One region of the Heliomarina sp. genome, then DNA from elsewhere that is predicted to be linked to it. Evidence: riboswitches for the same ligand, from Rfam matches in the RefSeq annotation. Region 1 holds a riboswitch; each other region holds the start of a gene.
The links. A riboswitch is a leader RNA that binds a small molecule or an ion and turns the genes downstream of it on or off. The one in region 1 is predicted to bind cobalamin.
Positions count from the first base shown of each region.

Region 2: another riboswitch for cobalamin. It lies ahead of ACU0FH_RS03980 (aromatic ring-hydroxylating oxygenase subunit alpha); the one in region 1 lies ahead of ACU0FH_RS22765 (energy-coupling factor ABC transporter permease).
Region 3: another riboswitch for cobalamin. It lies ahead of nrdH (glutaredoxin-like protein NrdH); the one in region 1 lies ahead of ACU0FH_RS22765 (energy-coupling factor ABC transporter permease).

Region 1 covers NZ_JBRBUI010000054.1:974,994-977,190, reverse strand. The annotation lists gene cobF (precorrin-6A synthase (deacetylating)) at 1-435, opposite strand, end outside; gene ACU0FH_RS22765 (energy-coupling factor ABC transporter permease) at 499-1,176, opposite strand; cobalamin riboswitch at 1,223-1,409, opposite strand; gene cobA (uroporphyrinogen-III C-methyltransferase) at 1,441-2,163, opposite strand; gene ACU0FH_RS22755 (cobyrinate a,c-diamide synthase) at 2,160-2,197, opposite strand, start outside.
Region 2 covers NZ_JBRBUI010000016.1:137,787-139,983, reverse strand. The annotation lists gene ACU0FH_RS03985 (flagellar basal body P-ring protein FlgI) at 1-746, shown strand, start outside; cobalamin riboswitch at 934-1,132, shown strand; gene ACU0FH_RS03980 (aromatic ring-hydroxylating oxygenase subunit alpha) at 1,255-2,197, shown strand, end outside.
Region 3 covers NZ_JBRBUI010000008.1:148,204-150,400, forward strand. The annotation lists gene ACU0FH_RS01475 (hypothetical protein) at 29-382, opposite strand; cobalamin riboswitch at 715-907, shown strand; gene nrdH (glutaredoxin-like protein NrdH) at 1,006-1,227, shown strand; gene nrdI (class Ib ribonucleoside-diphosphate reductase assembly flavoprotein NrdI) at 1,253-1,669, shown strand; gene nrdE (class 1b ribonucleoside-diphosphate reductase subunit alpha) at 1,651-2,197, shown strand, end outside.

The DNA.
Region 1 (2,197 bases):
GGTAAGCGCCTGCATCGCGGTGATGCCGGGGATCACGCGGATCATCGGCTGGGGGGTGAGCCGGGCGGCGATTCTGAGCGAACTGTCATAGAGGGAGGGATCGCCCCAGATCAGCAGGGCCACGCGGTGAACGGGTTTTTCGTGGCGCGCGATAGCTTCAGCCCATGCCATTGCGATGGCATCGTGCCAATCGTCCACGCCTTTGCGGTAATCCCCCGAGGCATCGCGGACCGGCAGGTCGAATTCGCGGATGACGGTGGCGGGATCGTCGAGCACCTCGGCGCAGATCTGCTGGCGCAGGTCGGCCAGATCGGCCTTGTCCGGGCCTTTGCGGGGGATCAGGATAAGGTCGGCCTCGCGCAGGGTGCGGCGAGCCTCTCCGGTGACATGTTCGGGATTGCCGGTGCCGATACCGATCAGGAAAAGATGTTCCATGCCATGCAAAAGCCCCGGCGCCTGCGCGACCGGGGCTTCCTTTCTTCAGGGTTTGGCCGGTCTTCAGGCCGCGTTGTAGAGGCGGCGGGTGACGAGGCCGGATTTTTCAAGGCCGCGCAGCGACTTGGCAACCCAGAGAACGGCGAGATCGGCGATCGGTTCGATCAGCACGACGGTCATGTAGGCGACACCGAAGGTGGCAACCGAGGCGAAGGTTTCCGCGCCGACACCCTGGCCGTAGAAGGCCCAGAAAGCGACCCAGGCGACAATACCGCCCTGGTAAGCCACGGAAAGCTTCAGCACGTCGCCGTAGCCGAGGTCCACATAGGCGACGCCCTGCGGCAGCACCTTGCGCGCGATGGCGTGGATCGCGAAGAGCGGCACCAGCAGCGTGGTGACATTGACGAAGTACATCGGCAGATCGGTCGGGGCGAAGAACATGCCCTGGATCGCGAGACCGCCTGCAAGGCCGACCGCTGCCGGGCCAGTCCCGAGAAGCAACAGGAGCGTGGTACCGAGGATCAGGTGAACTTCGGACACGCCGACCGGGAAATGCGGCAGGATTTCGAAGAAGACCAGCACGGCCACGACAGCAAGGGCGGCCCGGGCGACAAAGGAGGGCACCGCGTGAGTCTTGAGGTCATCCGCGATCATCTTGAGCGAATAGCCCGCCGCTGCGGCCGCTGTGCCATAGGCCAGCGCCATTTTTGCGCCATGCACGATGCCTGGTTCGATATGCATTTGTCGTCTCCTTCCGCCAACCCCGGCGATTTTGCGGGCCTTGAGGCCCAATTGGTTTCATACGGCAGGTTTCCTGACTCGCGGCTATCGGCCCTGTTCTTCCTTCCCGGCGGCATCGCCAGTGGATCGCTGAACAGGCACACCGCTTACAGTTGCGGGGGCAGTCGGGGCCTTGCACCCCATTCCCTTTTAACCCTCAAGCAAATGAGAGCACCGTTTCGTGACCATTGGCCAAATCATGCCTTCAGGTCAAGGAAGAAACAGTTAAGAGGCGGTTGCCAGAGCGCCGTAGAGGATCAGCGCCGGGGCGGGCCCCGGGTCATTGGCGAAACGCTCAGCCAGACCGGCGACTGTGGAGCGCATCAACTGCTGATCCGGGGTCGAGACGGATTCGGCCAGAAGCGCGGGTGTGTCGGGCGGCAGGCCCGCGCCGGTCAGTAGATCGGCGAGGCGCGGAAAAGTCCGTTTGCCCATGAAAACGACGGTGGTTGCCAACGGATCGGCCAGCGCGGCAAGGTTCAGATCCTCGGGCAAGGCCCCCGAAACATCGTGGCCGGTGACGAATTGCACGCGCCGCGCGGTCAAGCGGCGGGTCAGCGGGATCCCGGCTGCAGCGGCGGCGGCGCAGGCAGAGGGGATGCCGGGAATGATCTCATAGTCGATCCCGGCCTCACGCAGGGCGATCAACTCTTCCTCGAGCCGGCCGAACATGCCTCCATCGCCGGATTTGAGCCGCACCACGCGGGCGCCGGTTTTCGCGTAATCGACCAGCAGGCGGCTGACGTGGTCCTGTTTCGGCGAGGGTCGCCCTGCCCGCTTGCCGACACCGACCAGATCGGCACCGCGCCCGGCATGGGCAAGGATCGGCCCCGAGGAAAGATCGTCGAACAGGATCGCATCGGCACGCTTCATCCGGTCCACCGCCTTGAGCGTCAGAAGCTCCGGGTCACCGGGGCCGGAGCCGACAAAGCTGACGAACCCGGTCATGCGGACCTCGCGATCAGGTGAAAGAAGGTTCCGG
Region 2 (2,197 bases), on a different contig from region 1:
GTGGCACGTTGATCATGACGCCATTGAACGCTGCCGATGGTCAGATATACGCAGTTGCTCAGGGTGCAATCCTTGCGGGCGGTGCCGCTGCGGTCGGTGACGCTGCAGAGGTGGTTCAGGGCGTTCCGACGTCCGGAACCATTCCCTCTGGCGCCCGGATCGAGCGCGAGATCGATTTTGAACTCGGCTCACTTTCGACCATAAGGCTCGCTTTGCGAGACCCGGATTTCACAACGGCCGGAAGGATTGAAAGCGCGATCAACCGGGAGTTTCGGCGCACCGTCGCGGTGATGCGGGATTCCGGCACCGTGGAATTCGATATCGGAGCCACCCGAACCGCATCGACAGCTCACGCCATTGGCCGCATCGAAAACATTCTGGTCGAACCCCAACGCAAGGCGAGGGTGGTCGTCGATCAGCGGTCGGGGACGATAGTCATGGGCGATGACGTCCGGCTTTCACGGGTGGCCGTGTCGCAAGGCAACCTGACCCTGCGTATAGAAGAAGCGCCTCTCGTCGTTCAACCGAATCCTTTTACCGATGCCGCTCCGATTGTCATTCCACGGACAGGCGCCGCACTTGAAGAAGAGCCCGGCGTATCTCTGGCTGAAGTCCCTGAAGGCACCTCCCTTTCTCAGGTGGTGTCCGGCCTCAACGCCCTCGGCGTTTCACCAAGAGATATGATTGACATTCTCAAAAGCCTTAAAGCGGCTGGCGCCTTGCATGCAGATTTCGTGGTCAGGTAAATTGCCAAGCCACGGGGATCAGTGGTGTCACAAAATGGCCCCTGCGTCAGGTCGCGCTCACAGATGAGGTCAGGCCTGAACTTTCTAAACACACGCAAGGAAATGAGCAGCCCAAAAATTTCCATCAAGTCTGTTTCGCGCAATACGACGTCGTAATCGTACGTCGGATTCGCATATTTCAGGCTAGGGTGCCCGACAGATATTGGGTGCGGTCGCAAGACCGAGAATTGGGAAGCCGGTGTAAATCCGGAACTGCCCCCGCAACGGTAAGGAAAGCGCTGGTTTCGACATTGGCCACTGGGGAGGAGACCCTTGGGAAGGCGTCGAAACACCGGACATGTCCGGGTTTTCCAAGTCCGGAAACCAGCCTGATATCACGTCAAACCGCGGGGGGCGGTGGAGGCGGCGCTTTGCCATGCCGGTATCCTCGGTAAGGCGGTCCGTTTCCATGCGCCATCCGCAGAACAACATGCAATCGGGCCCTGCGCCCGGAATTCGGAGTTCGGCCATGAACGCAGAGGCCAATACGCGTAACCTGTTATCCCGGCGCAAGCCCGGCTTCTCGCTGGAGCAAGCATTTTACAGCGATCCGGAAATTTTCTCTCTGGATATTCAGGAAATCTTTTGTCGCGATTGGCTTTACACCGTTCCGGCCTGCGCTCTGCCGAAAACGGGCAGCTATGTCACGCATCGGATCGGCGCTTATGGGATCGTCATCATCCGAGGCCAGGATGGCGTGATCCGCGCCTTTCACAATACCTGTCGGCATCGCGGTTCAATAATTTGCAAGGCTGCTTCGGGTCACGTGCCGAAACTGGTCTGCCCCTACCACCAATGGACCTACGAACTGGATGGAAAACTACTCTGGGCGCGGGATATGGGTCCAGATTTCGACGCGTCGAAATATGGCCTCAAGCCGATCCATTGCCGGGAACTGGCCGGCTTGGTTTACATCTGCCTTGCGGATCAGGCACCGGATTTCGACGCCTTCGCGACCCTGGCCGAGCCTTATCTCGCGCCGCACGATCTTTCCGATGCCAAGATCGCGTATCAAAGTACGATTGTCGAGGAAGGTAACTGGAAGCTGGTCTGGGAAAACAACCGTGAATGCTACCATTGCGGCGGCAACCATCCGGCGCTTTGCCGTACTTTCCCAGATGATCCGGCCGTGACCGGCGTCGAAGAGGGAGAAACGCCGCCAGCACTTGCAGCCCATTTCGATCGCTGCGAAAACGCAAATCTTCCGTCGCGCTTTCACATTGACACCGCGGGGCAATATCGCCTGGCACGCATGCCGCTGAAAGTTGGTGCGAAAAGTTACACAATGTCGGGTGACATCGCGGTCCGGCGTCGCCTTGGTCGCGTGCCTTTCGATGACGCGGGTTCTCTGCTCAAGTTCCACTACCCGACGACATGGAACCATTTCCTTCCGGATCACTCGATCACGTTCC
Region 3 (2,197 bases), on a different contig from region 1:
GAACTGCCCGGTTACCGGGCGTTTGGGATCAGATCAGCGCCGGGGGCGCGCGTGCAGAGATATTCGGATTGCCCGCCTGCGCGGCAATTGTCAGGTCCGAAAGCTGCGCCAGATCGGTCGAATAGCGCAGCTGACCCTCAGCCAGTTCGGGGCGCATATCCGGCGCCTCGGGCAGCAATCGGCAGAACGGGCAGCGATGCTCATGGGCACCCTCAAGGTCGCCGCAGATGTCATCATAGCTGAGCCCGAGGCCGAGAGCGGCCATCTCGCGCGCGGGTTCGTCGCGGTCGGGCGCCATGAGGTGAGCAGACAGGACACTGACCAGCGCGATCAGGATCGCGGCAAGGCTTGTCAGCAGGAAATGGGCCGGTCTGCGAGTCATGTCGCCGATGTAGCGCGGATTCCCGCCGCAGGGGAAGAGGGCTTGATGCGGTGCATTGGCGCGGCGGATCCCGGCACAACACGCCCTAATTTTGGTCAACCGATCCTGCCGGCCGCAATTGGGCGATTTCGCAGTTGCCTTTAGGGACGGGCTTGGGCATTTTCGTGGGGCAGCCCTCTTGCCGGACTTTTACCGCGCCCTTGACGCGCCGGGTCCAAGACTGCCTGCGCCGACTGAGCGACCATCACATGGCAGTCACCTTTCTCCGTCACAATGAAAAAAAATCGCCCCGGCGGCCGCCGCTAGATATTGACACCCCACCCGTCACTGACACAATATGCTGTAGCTTTGGTGCTCACGAGGTGACTCGTCAGCAAAGAGGGAAACCGGTGAGAATCCGGCACTGCCCCCGCAACTGTAAGCGGCAAGCCAAGGCCCGAAACCACTGGAATTCACGTTCCGGGAAGGCGGGCCAAGGCGATTGAGCCGCGAAGTCAGGAGACCTGCCAAGGCGGCGAAGATGACGACCACGGACGGTGGGTCCGGGAGGGAAGACAGGGGCAAAAGCGCCTCTCTTCGAGTCCCGACTCAGACGGCTCTGAAAATTGGCAAGGGACCAGACAATGACGATCACAGTGTATTCCAAACCGGCATGCGTACAATGCACCGCAACCACTCGTGCGCTGGACGCACGCGGGCTGAACTACGACGTGGTCGACCTGACTCAGGACGCCGCCGCTATGGAACGGGTTCAGGAAATGGGCTATCGTCAGGCTCCGGTCGTGATCGCCGGGGACGAGCACTGGGCCGGGTTCCGTCCGGACATGATCGGACGTCTGTCGTAAATTTTCCGGATGGGGATTCTAAGCCATGAGCGGGCTTGTCTTTTTCTCTTCGCGATCGGGCAATACCCGGCGCTTCGTGGAAAAGCTTGACCTCGCGGCGGACCGAATCCCCATTGACGAGACCGAGGCTTTCCCGGATATCCGCGCGCCTTACGTTCTGATCTGCCCGACATATGCGGATGCGCATGGGCGGGGCGCGGTGCACCGGCAGGTGATCCGCTTTCTGAACGCTCCTGAACGTCGCGCCCCGCTGCGCGGCGTCATTGCCGGGGGAAACCGGAATTTCGGCGCGACTTTCGCGCAGGCGGGCGGTGTCATCGCCCGCAAATGCAATGTGCCGGTGCTCTACCGTTTCGAGCTTGCCGGAACCGATACCGATATCGCCCGCGTCAAGGCCGGGCTTGAGACATTTTGGGGACAAGAATGCTCGATTCCAGCCTAACCGCGAACCTCGACTTTCACGCGCTGAACGCGATGCTGAACCTCTATGACGAGGACGGCAAGATTCAGTTCGATGCCGACCGCAAGGCGGCGCGTCAGTATTTCCTTCAGCACGTGAACCAGAACACCGTGTTCTTTCACTCGCTCGAGGAAAAGCTCGGTTATCTCGTCGAGGAAGGTTACTACGAAGGCGCCGTGCTTGAGCAGTACGAGCCGACCTTCCTGCGCAAGATCTGGGATGCGGCCTGGGCCAAGAAATTCCGCTTTCCCGCCTTTCTAGGAGCTTACAAGTATTACACCTCGTACACACTGAAGACATGGGACGGGCAGCGTTACCTTGAGCGGTTCGAGGACCGTGTCGTCATGGTCGCGCTGACGCTGGCGCGGGGCGACGAAACGCTTGCGCTCAAGATCATGGAAGAGATCATCGACGGACGGTTCCAACCCGCGACGCCGACCTTTCTCAACGCCGGGAAAAAAGCACGAGGCGAATTCGTCTCCTGTTTCCTGCTGCGTCTGGAAGACAACA